DNA from 2 places in the Ornithinimicrobium kibberense genome. Region 1 is predicted to be linked to the other one. Evidence: predicted binding sites of a transcription regulator. Region 1 holds the regulator's gene; the other holds the start of a gene.
What was found. The regulator HrcA, encoded in region 1, represses chaperone genes, less so after heat shock. The targets are predictions, from matches to a motif close to TTNGCACTCGNNNNNNNCGAGTGCNAA.

Region 1 (8,282 bases):
TCCCGGCCGCCATGAGCTTGGCCATCGAGTCCGGGTCGACCATGTCGTGCAGCGCGTCGTAGAGCGGCCGCAGGTAGGGGTCGATCTTGTCGTTGAGGGTGCCGGGCAGGAAGCCCAGCCGTTCGCCCGCCTCGACGGCGGGGCGGGTCAGGATGATCCGGTTGACCTGCTTGGCCTGCAGGGCCGCGACCGCCTTGGCCATGGCCAGGTAGGTCTTCCCCGTGCCGGCCGGCCCCAGCCCGAAGACGATCGTGTGCTCGTCGATGGCGTCGACGTAGTGCTTCTGGTTGAGCGTCTTGGGGCGGATCGTCCGGCCCCGGCTGCTGATGATGTTCATCGTCAGCACGTCGGCGGGGCGTTCCGTGGTGCTCGTGCGCAGCATCCCGATGGACCGTTCCACCGCGTCCCGGTTGAGCGGCTGGCCGGTGGCGGCCACGGCCAGGAGCTCGTCGACGAGCCGCTCCACGAGGGCGATCTCGCCGGTGTCGCCGGTCAGCCGGAACTCGTTGCCCCGCACGTGCACGTCGACCTGCGGGAAGGCCCGCTCGATCGTGCGCAGCAGCTCGTCCCGGGGCCCGAGCAGGCTGACCATGGGCACGTCGTCGGGCACGACGACGGTGTGGGTGGGGACCACGCGGGGTCCGTGCTGTGGTTCGGTCATCAGGTCCTCCAGTCTAGGCGGCCGCCCCGGGCCACCCTGGTCGTCGTCGTCACGGTCGGGTGCGCCAGGCGCTCAGCACCGACACCGCCCCCACGGACACCGCCACGGCCAGGGTCCCGACGAAGGCCGCGTGCGGCTGCGAGGCGTAGAAGAGGCCGAAGACCACCCCTGTCACGGCCAGCGTCACGGCGCCGGTCAGCGACTCGCCCACCTGGAGCGCCGAGCTGTTGCGCCCGATCTCCGCCTCGGGCGACAGCCGCATCGTCAGCAGCGAGGTCGTCGGGTAGGCCAGCCCCACCCCCAGGGTGGCGGCGCCGTAGAGCAGCACCACGCTCCACCCGGGCCACCGCAGGGCGACGGCCAGGATGAGCCCCACCATGAGGGCGAGGAACACCGTCACCCCGACCCGCATCAGCGTGTAGCGGTCGACGGACTCCCCCAGACGGCCCTGGGCCCAGGAACCCAGCGCCCAGGCGACCGACGCGACGGCGAGCACGGCCCCCGCCTGCGCCGGGGAGTAGCCGTGCTCGTCACGCAGCATGAGCGGCAGGTAGGCCTCGGCCGCGAGGAAGGACCCGCCCATCGCGGCCCGGACGCCGATGACCGAGGGCAGCCCCCGCCCGAGCGTGAGCGTGCCCGCCGGGAGCAGGTGCCAGGAGGCCGCGAGCAGCAGCAGGAGCAGCACCGGGCCGACGGCCCGCTCGAACCCGTCGACGGAGTCCCCCGCCAGGTTGAGCGCGCCCACGGCCACGGCGGCCACGACGGCCCAGAGGATGGTCCGGGGGCGCAGGTGCGGCGCACCGGCACCCGGTCGGGTGCCGGCCAGGGCCCGGCGCAGCACGAGCACCGAGACCCCGACGAACGGGACGACACCGAGGAAGACCCAGTGCCAGGTGAACCGTTCCACGACGACACCGGTCAGCAGCGGACCGGCCAGCCCGGGCACCACCCAGGCGGCGGCGAGCAGGGAGAAGACCGAGGGACGGCGCTGGTCGGGGATGCGCTGGGCGATGACGACGTAGAGGGCGACCGTGGACAGGCCGCTGCCCAGTCCTTGCAGGCCGCGGCCGACGACGAAGACCTCCATCGAGGCGGCGAGCCCGGCGACGAGCAGGCCTGCCGTGAACAGTCCGGTGCCGGCGAGGACGACCGGACGGGGTCCGGACCGGTCCGACCACCATCCGCCGACCACCATGCCCACGACACTCGCGGCCACGGTGGCGCCGAAGGCCATGTTGTAGAGGTGGTACCCGTCCAGGTCCGCGGCGACGGTCGGCATGGCCGCCCCGACCGCGATGTACTCGAGGGCGAACAGCGAGATGAGGGCCGCGGCCCCGAGCGAGGTGCTGCGCAGGCCCGGGGAGAAGATCGAGGGCGGGACCTGGGGTCGGACCGGACGTTCCGGGGAGGTGGTGCTCACCGCCACCGTCCGGCCGCGTTGAGCAGGGCGAGGGCCGCCGCCCCGGCCGTGGAGGTGCGCAGGACCGCCCGACCCAGCCGGACCGGGCGGGCTCCGGCGGAGACCAGGGCGGTCAGCTCGTCGGGGGTGATCCCCCCCTCGGGACCGACCACGACGAGCACCTCCGGGCCGGCGGCCGCCGCGTCCCGGTCCGGGGTCGGCAGCCCGGCCAGGGCGGTCGTGAGGGGCTCGTCGGCCTCCTCGTGCAGGACGAGCGCCAGGTCCGCCGCCGCGACGCGTTCCAGCAGCGCGGGGCGGCCGACGAGCTCGGCGACCTCGGGCACCCGGGTCCGGCGCGCCTGCTTGGCGGCGGCGAGCACCTGCTGCTCCCACCGGCGGCGCGACTTGGCGCCCCGCTCCCCCCGCCACCGCACGATGCTGCGGTCGGCCTGCCACGGCACGACCTCGTCGACCTCCAGCTCGGTGGCGCTCTCGACGGCCTGCAGGTCGCGGTCGCCCTTGGCCAGGGCCTGGACGAGCACGTGGCGGACCGCGGGGGCGGGGTGGGTGCCGCGGGACTCGATCCGCAGGTCCAGCGCGCCCCGGTGGGCGCTCAGGACGGTGCACCGGGCCCAGGTGCCCGAGCCGTCGGCGAGGAGGAGCGACTCCCCCGGCCCGATCCGCTGCACGTCGGCGGCGTGCCGACCCTCGGACCCGTCCAGCCGCACGGTGTCCCCGCCGTCGGCCAGGAGGTCGGCGCCGACGACGAAGAGGGGGGCCGTCACGCCGTCACCGGCCGCGCAGGGCGTCCCAGAACTTGCCCGCCCTTCCCGCGTGCGAGCCCGTGGTGGCCATGCGGCCCTCGGGGTCGGTCTCCCCGCGCTCCGCCGCCAGCTGCACGAGCAGCTCGCGCTGGGCGGCGGTGAGCCGGGTGGGCACCCGCACGTCGAGGTGGACGACGACGTCTCCACGACCCTGCGAGCGCAGGTGGCCCACACCCAGGCCGGGCAGCGTGACGGTCTGCCCGGGCTGCGTGCCCTCGGGCACGTCGACCTCCACCGGACCGTCGAAGGTCTCGACCGGCAGGGTCGCGCCCAGCGCGGCGGCGGTCATCGGCACCTCCACCCGGCAGTGCAGGTCGTCGCCGCGGCGGGTGAAGCTCTCGTGGGGGGCTACCGCGATCTCGACGTAGAGGTCTCCGGCCTCCCCGCCGAAGGGTCCCACCTCGCTCTCGCCGGCCAGCTGGATGCGGGTGCCGCTGTCCACGCCCGCCGGCACCTTGATCGTCAGCTCACGGCGGGTGCGCACCCGCCCCTCGCCGGAGCAGTCGAAGCACGGGTGCTCGATGACGTCGCCGTAGCCTCGGCAGGCCTGGCAGGGGCGCGAGGTCATCACCTGGCCGAGGAAGGAGCGCTGCACCTGCTGCACCTCTCCCCGCCCGGAGCACACCGCGCAGGTCCGGGTGCCGCTGCCCGGCTGTGCGCCGGACCCGGTGCAGGTGGTGCATCGGACGGCCGTGTCGACGGTGAGGTTCTCCTCGCCGCCGAAGACGGCCGTGGCCAGCTCGACGTCCAAGCGCACGAGCGCGTCGTGCCCGCGCTGCACCCGCGAGCGCGGCCCCCGGGCACCGGCCGCGGTGCCGCCGAAGAAGGCGTCCATGATGTCGGTGAAGGTGAAGCCCTGCCCGAAGCCTCCGCTGGCGCCGGCGTAGGGGTCCTGTCCCCGGTCGTAGGCCGAGCGCTTGCCCTGGTCGGAGAGGACGTCGTAGGCCTGGGAGACCCGCTTGAACTCGGCCTCGGCGTCCGGGCCGGGGTTGACGTCGGGGTGGAGCTGGCGGGCCTTCTTGCGGTAGGCCTTCTTGATCTCCTCGGCGCTGGCGTCGCGGGAGACCCCGAGGTCGGCGTAGTAGTCGTTCACGGCGTAGGAGTTCCTTGGTGGTGGGGGGCAACGGGAAGGACAACGGCGCGGGCGGTCGAACTATGCCGCGGCAGCCGCCGGGTGTCGGACGGGAGCACCCGCCCGTCGGGGACGGACGGCCTCACCCGTCCAGGATCTCGGCGACGTAGCGGGCCACGGCCCGGACCGCGGCCATCGCCTGGGGGTAGTCCATCCGGGTGGGGCCGACCACCCCCAGGCCCCCGGCGTCGCCGTAGCTGGTGGCCACGACCGAGGTGGTGCGCAGGGGTTCGTAGGGATTCTCCATCCCGATGCTGACCGCGACCTGGTCGCCGTCGAGGGTGGCCATGCTGCCCATGAGACGCAGCAGGACGACGTGCTCCTCGAGGGCGTCGAGGACGGAGGAGAGCGAGGTGGGGAAGTCGTTGCCGGACCGGGCCAGGTTCGCGGTGCCGCTGAGAACGACCCGCTCCTCCGACTGCTCGGCCACGGCGTCGGCCAGCGCCCGGGCGACCGCGGTCGCCACGTGGCGGTCCTCCGGGGCGACGTCCTCGAGGAGGGCGTCCAGGCGGGCCGGGACCGACGGCAGGGGCAGGCCCACGGAGACGGAGTTGACGCGGGAGCGCAGGTCGGCGACGAGGTCGGCGTCGGGGGCCAGCTCGCGCCCGGTGTCGATGACGCGTTGCTCGACCCGGCCGGTGTTGACGATCAGCACGACCATCAGACGCGGACCGCCGATGGGGACCAGCTCGACGTGCCGGACGGTGGACCGGGACAGGCTGGGGTACTGCATGACCGCCACCTGGTGGGTCAGGCTGGACAGCAGCCGGGTGGTCCGGGCGACCACGTCGTCCAGGTCGACCGCCCCGTGCAGGAAACGCTCGATCGCGCTGCGCTCGCCCCGGCCGAGGGGCTTGACGGCGCTGAGCCGGTCCACGAACAGGCGGTAGCCGGCGTCCGTGGGCACCCGGCCCGCGCTCGTGTGGGGGGCCGTGATCAGGCCCTCCTCCTCCAGCACCGCCATGTCGTTGCGCACCGTGGCTGCGGACACCCCCAGCTGGTGGCGCTCCAGCAGCGCCTTGGACCCCACCGGCTCGGAGGTGCGCACGTAGTCCTGGACGATGGCGCGCAGCACGTGGAGGCGACGGTCGTCGCTGACGCTCATGCTCTCGCCCACCTCCCGCTGCTGGCACTCCGACGGTCTGAGTGCCAGTCTACGCGGCCGGTGCAAGCCGGCCGGACCGCACACCTACGATGAGCCCATGAACCAGGTGCGCATGGAGACCGACAGCATGGGACAGGTCGAGGTCCCCTCCGACCGTTACTGGGGCGCGCAGACGCAGCGCAGCATCCACAACTTCCCCATCGGCCGGGACACCTTCGTCTGGGGGCGTCCGGTGATCAAGGCGCTGGGGATCCTCAAGAAGGGCGCGGCGCAGGCCAACGCGGAGCTGGGCGAGCTCCCCGCGGACGTCGCCGACCTCGTCGTCCGCGCCGCCGACGAGGTCATCGCCGGGGACCTGGACGAGCACTTCCCGCTCGTGGTCTTCCAGACCGGCTCGGGGACCCAGAGCAACATGAACAGCAACGAGGTCATCGCCAACCGGGCCATCGAGCTGGCCGGCGGCGAGCTGGGCAGCAAGACCCCGGTCCACCCCAACGACCACGTCAACCGGGGCCAGAGCAGCAACGACACCTTCCCCACGGCGATGCACATCGCCGTGCTCCTCGAGCTGCGGGACCGGCTCGAGGGTGGGGTCGGCGTGCTGCGCGACACGCTGGCGGCCAAGGCCCAGGAGCATGCCGACGTCGTCAAGGTCGGGCGCACGCACCTGCAGGACGCCACCCCCATCACGCTGGGCCAGGAGATCGGCGGCTGGGTCGCCCAGATCGACTACGCTATGGGTCAGGTCCGCCATGCGGGCGAGGGGCTGCACGAGCTGGCCATCGGCGGCACCGCCGTCGGCACCGGGCTCAACGCCCACCCGCGCTTCGGGGACCTCGCCGCCCGGAAGATGGGCGAGGAGGCCGGGCTGGAGCTGCGCTCGGCGGAGAACAAGTTCGCCGCGCTGTCCGCGCACGACGCGCTCGTGCAGACCTCGGCCGCGCTGCGCACCCTCGCCGGCGCGCTGATGAAGATGGCCAACGACGTGCGCTGGCTGGCCTCCGGGCCGCGCAACGGCATCGGCGAGCTGAACATCCCCGAGAACGAGCCGGGATCCAGCATCATGCCGGGCAAGGTGAACCCGACGCAGGCCGAGGCGCTGACGATGGTGGCCACCCGGGTGTTCGGCAACGACGCCACCGTCGCCTTCGCCGGCACCCAGGGCAACTTCCAGCTCAACGTCTTCAAGCCGGTCATGGTGCACGCGGTGCTGGAGAGCATCCGCCTCCTGGCCGACGCGTGCCGGGCGTTCAACGACGGCTGCGCCGTGGGGCTGGAGCCCAACACCGCGCGCATCGAGGCCAACCTGGCCAGCAACCTCATGCAGGTCACTGCGCTCAACCCGCACATCGGCTACGACAAGGCGGCCGCGATCGCCAAGAAGGCGCACAAGGAGGGCCTGACCCTGCGCGAGGCCGCGGTCGCCAGCGGCGAGCTGTCCGAGGAGCAGTTCGACGCATGGGTGGTGCCCGCCGACATGACGCAGCCCCGGCAGGTCGACTGACACCGCGACGCACGGCGAGGGCCCGGTCGGCGACGACCGGGCCCTCGCCGTTCCCGTGCGCCCGTCCGCGGGCGCGCCTCACCGGGCCCAGGTGCCCCACGGCATAGCCTCGGACGCTGTGAACGACCGCTACGGGACCGATGTGCTCTCCGGCGACTGGCGTGCCCCCCGGAGGGGCCGCGCGCAGCCGGTGGAGGCCGAGCCGGGGCTCGTCGTCGAGGACGTCGACACCGGCTGGTGCGGGGCGGTCGTGCGGGTGGAGAAGGCCGGGGGGATGCAGGTGGTGCACCTGGAGGACCGGCGGGGCCGGACGAAGGGGTTCCCGCTCGGGCCCGGGTTCCTCCTCGACGGACGACCGGTCGTGCTCACCGTGCCCACCGGCGAGCGCCGCGCCCAGGTGGAGGCGGCCCGGAAGGCGGCCTCCCGGACCGCGAGCGGCTCGGTGGCGGTGCGCGGGCAGGCGGCGCGGGTGGCCTCCGGGTCCCGGATCTGGGTGGAGGGCCGGCACGACGCCGAGCTGGTGGAGAAGGTGTGGGGCGACGACCTGCGGGTCGAGGGCGTGGTCGTGGAGATGCTCGACGGGGTCGACGACCTCGCGGGCGAGATCCGCCGGTTCGCGCCGACCCCCGACCGTCGCCTGGGGGTGCTGGTCGACCATCTCGTGCCGGGCACCAAGGAGAGCCGCATCGTCGCCGAGGCCGAGCGGGTCAGCCCCCACGCCCGGATCCTGGGCCACCCCTACGTGGACGTGTGGCAGTCGGTCAAGCCGGCCCGGCTGGGCCTGGACGTGTGGCCGGTCGTGGAGCGGGGGCGCTCCTGGAAGCACGGGGTGCTGCAGGAGCTGGGCTGGCCGCACGCCTCGCAGGCCGACGTGGCCCGCGGGTGGAAGAAAATCCTGGCCGCCGTACGTTCCTACAGTGACCTGGAACCAACGCTGCTCGCCAGCGTCGAAGAACTGATCGACTTCGTCACCGTTCCCTGAGAAGGGGCGGGCGGGTCGAGGTTCCGTCCGGTCCTACCCCAGGAGTGACACATGAGCACCGCACCCCCGCCTCCCCCGCTTCCCGGCGACCGCCCGTCCGAGCCCCGGCAGGGCCAGGAGTGGGCCCCGACCCGGTCCGGGCAGGTCCCGGTCGAGGGCGAGGAGCGCACGATGATGCTCCTGGCCCACCTGTCGGCGCCGATCTCCTTCCTGCTCAGCGGCGCCTGGCTGCCGTTCCTGGGACCGCTGCTGGTCTGGGTCTTCTACAAGGACCGCAGCCAGGCGGTCCGGACCGCCTCCGCCGGGGCGTTCAACTTCAACGTCTCGATGACCATCGCCAGCTGGGCCCTGTGGCTCAGCGTGATCCTCACCCTGGGGATCGGGTTCCTCTGGGCGCTCCCGCTGTGGCTCGTGCTCTTCGTCGTCCAGATCTGGGCCCACGTCAAGGGGGCCATGATGGCCTCCCGCGGAGAGGTCTTCGAGTACCCCTTCCAGATCCGCATCCTCAGCTGAGGACGACTTCGGGCCAACCTCTTGCCAACCTCCGGGCCCGAGGAGTAGACAAGGACCACGCCCTTTCCGCAAGGCAGGGCGGGTCGCAAGACAGTCGAGGATTCGAACGGCGGACCGCGTGCCTCCGGGCACACCGTCGCCACCTCCGGTGACGCGGAGGTC
Region 2 (8,282 bases), on a different contig from region 1:
ATCCCCCTCGGGCCGTGCGACGCTCACGCGGGCGCCCTCGGCGACCGCCCGCTTGACGTCGGTGGTCGTCACGGTGGCAGGCTCCGCGTCCTCGCCCAGGCTCAGGTCCCACAGGTGCTCGGCGTCGGCGGTGATGACCGACCCGTCCGAGAACTCCACCTCGTAGCACGGCCGGTCGTGCATGACCTCGGTGGCGGCCACGACCGTGGTCGGGCGCCCGTCCGCCCCGAGCAGCTGGTCCCCCACCCGCACCTCGCCCATCGTCGTCCAGCCGGACGGCGTCGGCAGCGGCGTGTCGAGCGCCAGGGCCTTCCCGACGGCTGGCCTGGCCGCCACGATCACCATCTGGCCCGCGTGCAGGCCGTTGGTCAGCTCGTCCAGCTCGTTGAACCCGGTCGGCACGCCCACCATCTCACCGGTGGAGGAGGCGTTGTGCTCGATCTCGTCGGTCGTGGGCTGGATGAGGTCGGCGAGCGCGTGGTAGTCCTCCCCGCCCCGCTTGTCGGCGACGGCGTAGATCTCGGCCTGGGCGGTGTTGACGATCTCCTCGACGTCGCCGCCGCCGTAGCCGATCTGCACGATCCGGGTGCCCGCCTCGACCAGCCGGCGCAGGACCGCCCGCTCCGCGACGATCTCGGCGTAGAAGGCGGCGTTGGCCGCGGTGGGGACCCCGGCGATGAGCTGGTGCAGGTATGCCGTGCCGCCGACCCGGGTGAGCTCGCCCCGCTTGGTCAGCTCGTCGGCGACGGTGATCGCGTCGACCGGCTCCCCCCGGGAGAACAGGTCGACGACCGCCTCGTAGATCCGCTCGTGGGCCGGCCGGTAGAAGTCGACCGGCTTGATGATCTCCGAGCACTCGCCGATGGCGTCCTTGGACAGGAGCATGGCCCCCAGGGCGCTCTGCTCCGCGGCGACGTCCTGCGGCGGCAGCCGCTCCTCGGCCGGCCCCTCCCCCGGAGGCCCGTACGTCCGTTCCAGCTCGCTCAGCGACATGCGCCCTCCTGCTCTCGCCCGTCCGGCTCTGCGACCACGTCACCACGACCCACCGACAGACCCACAGCGCGCCACGGTACGCCGCCGACGAACCTCCCCCAAGACGCCCCTGTGGACGAGCTGTGGACCGCGTGTGGACCGGCGGTGGACGACACGCGACGAGGCTGCGCACAGCTGTGGACGAGACCTGTGGACGACGGTGCGACAAAGCCCCTGCACCCTCCTGACCAGCGCATATTCCACGCACACCCTGTGGAGAAGAACTCGGCCGACAGAATTTCCTCACCCCTCTCCGGGGCCGTCCCGGGCGTGTCGCCCACGCCACACCGGCGGCCGGGAAGAGATGCGCACCCCGCCGGCGTTTGGCACTCTAGAAGCAAGAGTGCTAATCCATCAGGAAGCACCCGCACGGTGCAGCACTCACCACCAGGACCGAGGGCGGACCGGTGCCGCCGGACCTCCCTCGACCGCACAGAAGGAGGAAGCATGAACCGTTTCGACCCGTTCCGCGAGATGGACCGCCTGATGTCGGAGACCATGCGCACCCCGGCGGCCTCGGCGATGCCGATGGACCTGTTCCGTTCCGGGGAGACGTTCGTCGCCAAGGTGGACCTGCCCGGTGTCGACCCGAGCTCCATCGACGTCGACGTCGAGGACCGCACGATGACCATCCGCGCCGAGCGGCGCGAGGAGTCCGACGCCGAGCAGTGGCTCTCCCACGAGCGCCCGGCCGGCACCTTCGCCCGGCAGCTCACCCTGGGCTACGGCGTGGCCCTGGACCGCATCGAGGCCGACTACACCGACGGCGTGCTCACCCTGACCATCCCGGTGGCCGAGGAGGCCCGGCCGCGCAAGATCCAGGTGGCCCACCGCTCCGGCCTGGGCGGCGGCGACAGCGTCCGCGGCGAGGTCGCCGAGCACTCCGACGACGCCTCCGGCGAGGAGCAGTCCCAGGACGCCTGACCCCGCCCTCCGCGCCCCGGGGCATTCCAGGGCGCACCCCGCACCCCCCCGACCCGGGCCCGGCACCGCCACGGTGCCGGGCCCGTCGTCGTGGGCTGGCACACTTGCCGCTCGTGAGCAGCACCCCCGACCGGTCCTCCCTGCGCCGGGAGGTGCTGCGCCTGGCGGTCCCCGCCTTCCTCGCGCTCGTCGCCGAGCCGCTCTTCCTCCTGGCCGACTCGGCCATCGTCGGCCACCTGGGCACCGCGGCCCTGGCCGGCCTCGGGGTGGCCAGTGCCGTCCTGCTCACCGCGGTCAACATCTTCGTCTTCCTCGCCTACGGCACGACCGCCGTCGTCGCCCGCCGCCTGGGCGCCGGCGACCAGCGCGGGGCGCTCAGCGCCGGTATCGACGGGATGTGGTTGGCGGTGCTGCTGGGCGTGCTCGCCGCGGCCGCCACCGCCCTCTGGGCCCAGCCCGTCGTCGAGGTCTTCGGTGCCACCCCGGGTGCCACCGCGGAGGCGGTGACCTACCTGCGCGTGTCGACGATCGGCATACCCCCGATGCTGGTCGTGCTGGCCGCGACCGGGGTCCTGCGCGGTCTGCAGGACACCCGCACCCCCCTGGTCGTCTCGGTCGTGGGCTTCACCACCAACGCCCTGCTGTCCCTGCTGCTGGTCCACGGGGTGGGCTGGGGGAGCGCCGGCGCCGCGTGGGGCACCGTGCTGGCGCAGACCGGGATGGCGGTGGCGATGACCGCCGTCGTCGTGCGCGCAGCCCGGCGGCTGGACGCCCCGCTGGGCTTCGCCGCCTCCGGGGTGCTGCGGGCCGCGGCCGGCGGGGTCCCCCTCCTCGTGCGCACCCTGTCCCTGCGCGCCGTGCTCCTGCTGACCACCTGGGTCGCCGCGGGGCTCGGCGAGCCGGAGCTGGCGGCCCACCAGGTGGCGATGACGGTATGGAGCTCGCTCGCCTTCGCGCTCGACGCGCTGGCGATCGCGGCGCAGGCGCTCGTGGGCAAGGCGCTCGGGGCCGGCGACGTCGCTGGCACCCGGGCCGCCACGGCGATGATGGTGCGCTGGGGCGTCTGGTTCGGGGTGGTCCTGGCGGTCCTCATCGTGGCCACCCACCGCGTCGTCGCGCTCGCCTTCTCCACCGACCCCCGGGTGCACGCGGCCCTGGGTGCCGCGCTGCTCGTGGTGGCCCTGGGCCAGCCCGTCTCCGGGATCGCGTTCGTCCTCGACGGCGTGCTCATCGGGGCCGGCGACGCCCGCTGGCTGGCGTGGGCGCAGACGGTGTTCCTGCTGGCCTACCTGCCGCTGGCGCTGGCCGTGCGGGCCCTGGACCAGGTCGGCGTCACCGGGCTGGTCTGGCTGTGGCTGGCCTACACCGCATGGATGGCCGTGCGCGCCGCCGGGCTGACCTGGCGGTCCCGGCAGGACACCTGGATGGTCACCGGCGCCTGAGCCTCCGGCACCGGTCAGCCACCCTCGGCGCCGGTGCCCGACCGTCGGGCCAGGTGGATGTCGGCGGGCTCGACCTGGCCGGTCCGGAACCCGGCCCGGCCGACCATGTGCGCGCCGGCCGGGATGGTCAGCAGCTGGAAGACGCCGATGAGCAGCAGCATGCCCACGTCCAGGCCGGACCGGGTGCGCAGCCCCACCCCCAGCAGCACGAGCAGCACGCCGAGCACCTGCGGCTTGGTGCCGGCGTGCATGCGGGTCAGCAGGTCGGGGAAGCGCAGCAGGCCGATGCCCGCGGCCAGGCACAGGAGGGCGCCGACCAGCAGCGCGGCCAGGCCGAGCAGGTCGGCGACGTCGGTCCAGCTCACGGCTCCAACCGTCCTTCCTCCGAGCCCGGGTCACGGTCCTTGGCGACGAACCGGGCCACCGCCACCGAGGCCAGGAAACCCACGAGCGAGAGCGAGATGAGCAGCGGCAGGGTCGTCGACCCGCTCGTGAGCGCGGCCTGGGCCCCCAGCGCGCAGACGACGATTGAGACGAGCACGTCGGTGGCGACCACCCGGTCGAGCACGCTGGGTCCGATGGTGATCCGCACGAGGGTCAGCGCCGCGGCCACCGCCAGCACCGCCCCGACGGTCCACGCGAGCACGCCCTCCAGCACGTCCAGGCTCATCGGGCCTCCTTCCGTCGGCGCGGGTCCAGCAGTTCCTCGGCGCGCGGGTCGAAGGCCCGCAGCACCCGGGCCTCCTGGCCCAGCACCCGGCGGCGGACCGCCTTGGCCTCGCGTGGGGTGGAGACGTCCAGCGCGTGCAGGGTGAGCAGCCGGGTGGACGGCTCGAGGTCGACGACGACCGTCCCGGGCACCAGGGCGGTCATCTCGGCGGTGATCGTCTGCAGCAGCTCGTCGTCGCCGGCCAGCTCGAGGTCCATCACCACGCCGCGCACCGGCGGGCCCGGCCGCACGGTCAGCCAGGCCACCTGGAAGGAGGCCACGAGGACGTCGGCCAGGAAGCGGGCGACGAGCACGACGAACGCCCACGGACGCAGCCGCAGCCGCACCCGCACCCTCGGCAGCGGGAAGACGACGAGCACGAGCACCGCGGTGAGCACCCCGCCGGCGACGACGACGGCCGAATGGCTGCCCCAGAGCAGGACCCAGACCGCGGTGAGCCAGAAGACCGACCACCAGGACAGCCGTCGGGGGGTATGCCGTCGCGCGCCGTTCGTGCTCGTGCCCGTGCCCGTGCTCACAGGCTCACCCCCGGGCCGAGGACAGCGTCCAGGTAGGGCGTGCGGAGCATGAGGTCGACCGCCGCCCGGGTGGTCACGTCGTAGAGCGGTCCGGCCACGACGACCAGGCCGACGCCGACGGCGACCAGCGCGCCGGTCGGCAGCAGCACGCCCAGGCCCAGGGCGCCGTGGTGCCCGCCGCGCAGCGGGCCGCTGCCGGTGATCCCCTCGGGGTTCTCCGACCAGAAGGCGCGCCCCCAGACCCGCGCGACGGCATACAGGGTGAGCAGGGAGGTGACGACCGAGGCGACGACCAGGGCCCAGGCCAGCCACCGTCCGTCGTCGACGCCCGCCTGGATGAGCCCGACCTTGCCGAGGAAGCCGGTGAACGGGGGGATGCCGGCGAGGTTCATCGCCGGGACGAAGAACAGCACGCCGACGATCGGGCTGATCCTGGCCAGGTCGCCGAGCCGGGCGGTGTCGGTGGAGCCGCCGACCCGTTCGACGAGACCGGTGACGAGGAACAGCGTGGTCTGCACGAGGATGTGGTGGGCGACGTAGAAGATGGCCGCCGCCAGCCCGATCGTGCTGCCCAGGGCGATGCCGAAGAGCATGTAGCCGATGTGGCTGACCAGCGTGTAGGACAGCATCCGCTTGATGTCGTCCTGCACGATCGCGCCGAGGATGCCCACGACCATCGTCAGCAGCGCCGCCCACAGCAGCAGGTCGTCGAACCGGGTCTGGGGGAACAGCAGCGTCTGGGTCCGGATCATGGCGTAGACGCCGACCTTGGTCAGCAGGCCGGCGAAGACGGCCGTCACCGGCGCCGGGGCGGTGGGGTAGGAGTCGGGCAGCCAGCCGGACATGGGGAAGACGGCGGCCTTGACCGCGAAGCCGATGAGCAGCATGACGTGCAGCAGGGCGGCGGTCCCGGGCTGGATCTCGCCCAGCCGCTGGGCCAGCAGCGCCAGGTTGACCGTGCCCGCGGCCGCGTAGACCAGGGCGATGGCGGTGAGGAAGATCATCGAGGACAGCAGGCTGACCAGCACGTAGGTCGTGCCCGCCCGGACACGCTCGACCGTGCCCCCGAGGGTGAGGAGCACGAAGCTGGCGGCCAGCAGCATCTCGAAGCCGACGTAGAGGTGGAACAGGTCGCCGGAGACGAAGGTGGTGGTCACGCCGGCCGCGAGCACGAGGATCGAGGGGTGGAAGACCGGCAGCGGCGAGTGCCCGTCGGACTCGTCGTCGAAGGAGCTGGCCCCCTGGCCGACGGAGTAGGCGAGCACCCCCATCGTCACGGTCGTGGAGACGATGACCATGAGGGCGGCCAGCCGGTCCACGATCAGGACGATGCCCTCCCACGGCATCCAGCCCCCGACGAGCATGACCTGGGGGCCCTGGGTGTCGGCCGCCCACAGCAGCCAGCCGGCGAGCACGAGCATGGCGGCCAGCACGGTCATGCTGACGACGCGCTGGACACCGGTGCGGCCGGTCGCGGCGAGCGTGATCCCCGCGCCGATGAGGGGAAGCACGACGAGGAGGGGCACCATCCAGGCCCAGGTGGTCGTCACCGCCGCTCCCCCCTCTCGTCGTGCCCGTGCCCGTGGTGCCGGTCCTCGTCCTCCACGAACTCGTCGTGCGCGTGCTCCGCGCCGGTCTCGTCGTGGTGGCTGCTCTCGGTGCGGTGACCCTCCGCCTCGATCTCGTCGCTCGTCTCGCGCGCGGAGGGCCCGGGGCCGATGTCGTCGGCCTCGGCGCGCGCGTGGATCCGGGCGGACTCGGTGTCGTCGTCGACGAGGTCGACCCCGGACAGCTGGCGTCCTCGGTGGGCGAGCGCGAGCACGAAGGCGGTCATCCCCAGGGTGATGACGATGGCGGTGAGCACCAGGGCCTGCGGCACCGGGTCCGCCATCCGCTCCCCGGTCGGGGAGGCCCCCACGATCGGCGGGGCCCCGGGGGGTCCGGAGGCGATGATGAACAGCAGGTTGATGCCGTTGCCCATGAGCAGGAAGCCCATGAGCGCGCGCACGAGCGAGCGGGACAGGAACAGGTAGGTGCCCGTCCCGACGAGGGCCGCGGAGGTGAGCACGAGGGTGAGGTTGGGGGTCATCGGCCGGCCACCCGTTCCTTCTCGTCGGCGGCGATCTCGTCGATGCCCGAGCCGAAGCTGCGCAGGATGTCGAGCATCAGGCCCAGCACGACGAGGTAGACGCCGACGTCGAAGAGCAGCGAGGTGACCACGTGCACCTCGCCCAGCAGCGGCACGGGGACATCGGTGATCCAGGTGCGCAGGGCGGGCGATCCGAAGAGCATCGGCAGGACGGCCGAGCCGCCGGCGATGAACAGCCCGGTGCCCAGCAGGGAGGCGGGGCGCACCGGCAGGGCCGCGCTGAGCTCGGCGCCGTAGCCGGCGAGGTAGCGCAGGCACAGCGCCAGCCCGGCCACGATGCCGGCGGCGAACCCGCCGCCGGGCTGGTTGTGCCCGGACAGGAGCAGGTAGATCGACCAGAGGACGATCGTGTGGAAGACGAGGTGGGTGACGATCTCCAGGATCGTCGAGCGGCGGTCGGGGTCGAGCAGGTCCACCCGGGCGATCCACGGGGTGACCGCGTCCTGCCGGTCGTCGACGGGGTCGACGCCCGGTCGGGCCCACTGGTCCCGGGCCCGCAGGATCCCCTCGGCCGCCCTGCGCAGGTTCTCGTCCCGGAGGAAGATGAGGCTGGCCACGCCGGTGGCGGCGGCGAGGATGACCGACAGCTCGCCCATCGTGTCCCAGGCGCGCACGTCCACGAGGATGACGTTGACGATGTTCTTGCCGCCGCCGTAGTCGACGGCCCGGTCGGCCAGGCCCGCCCCGGCCGGCTCCTGGACCCGCGACCCGGACGCCACGACCGCGGCGGCCCCGACGACGGCGGCCGCGGCCGCGCCGATGACCGCGCGGACCCGCCGGTTGGCCCGGGTGGGGTCGTCGGGGAAGCGGCCGGAGAGGCGGCGCAGCACGAGGACGAGCACGACGAGGGTCACCGTCTCCACGAGCAGCTGGGTCAGGGCGAGGTCGGGGGCCCCGTGCAGCAGGTAGAGGTAGGCCGTGCCGTAGCCGGTGACCCCGACCAGGAAGACCGCCCGCAGCCGGCGCCGTGCCCGGGTGGCCAGGAAGGCGGCGGACACAACCAGCGCCGCCGTGGCCACCTGGGCGGCCGAGTCGGTGAGCCGCAGGGCCGGCCAGCTGACCTCCCGGGTGACCATCGTCACGGTCGGGACCACGATGATGACGGCCACGATCGTGCCGAGCAGGACGGGCAGCGACCCGCGCTGCAGGAAGCCGGTGACCTCCAGGGCCACCCGGTCGACCCCCCGCATCAGGTGGTGGTAGCCGCGACCGGCGTCGAACGGGGAGAGGGGGACGGGCACCTCGACGGGGCGGCGCGACTGCATACCCCACCAGAGGGCGCCGAGCACCCAGACGAGCACCGAGACCCCCAGCGCCGGGGTGAGCCCGTGCCACAGGCCCAGGTGCACCTCGGGGCCGGCGACGTGCGTCACGAACACGGTATGCGGTGCCAGCACCTCCTCGAGCACGGTCGAGGTGAGGCCCAGCGCGAGACCGGCGACACCGAGGAGGACCGGGACGGCCACGAGCACCCAGGTCGGGCGGTG

Region 2: the regulator HrcA is predicted to act here: its motif matches at 1,356-1,382, upstream of FJR00_RS06140 (Hsp20/alpha crystallin family protein).

The regions. Positions count from the first base shown of each region.
Region 1 covers NZ_VFXM01000003.1:78,016-86,297, forward strand. Annotated here, with positions in the region: gene FJR00_RS03215 (PhoH family protein) at 1-661, opposite strand, end outside; gene FJR00_RS03220 (MFS transporter) at 711-2,081, opposite strand; gene FJR00_RS03225 (16S rRNA (uracil(1498)-N(3))-methyltransferase) at 2,078-2,845, opposite strand; gene dnaJ (molecular chaperone DnaJ) at 2,850-3,977, opposite strand; gene hrcA (heat-inducible transcriptional repressor HrcA) at 4,099-5,121, opposite strand; gene fumC (class II fumarate hydratase) at 5,219-6,625, shown strand; gene FJR00_RS03245 (DUF3097 domain-containing protein) at 6,744-7,607, shown strand; gene FJR00_RS03250 (DUF4870 domain-containing protein) at 7,659-8,120, shown strand.
Region 2 covers NZ_VFXM01000006.1:10,030-18,311, reverse strand. Annotated here, with positions in the region: gene dnaB (replicative DNA helicase) at 1-993, opposite strand, end outside; gene FJR00_RS06140 (Hsp20/alpha crystallin family protein) at 1,480-1,956, shown strand; gene FJR00_RS06135 (MATE family efflux transporter) at 2,070-3,398, shown strand; gene mnhG (monovalent cation/H(+) antiporter subunit G) at 3,413-3,763, opposite strand; gene FJR00_RS06125 (monovalent cation/H+ antiporter complex subunit F) at 3,760-4,068, opposite strand; gene FJR00_RS06120 (Na+/H+ antiporter subunit E) at 4,065-4,646, opposite strand; gene FJR00_RS06115 (Na+/H+ antiporter subunit D) at 4,643-6,175, opposite strand; gene FJR00_RS06110 (Na(+)/H(+) antiporter subunit C) at 6,193-6,735, opposite strand; gene FJR00_RS06105 (Na+/H+ antiporter subunit A) at 6,732-8,282, opposite strand, start outside.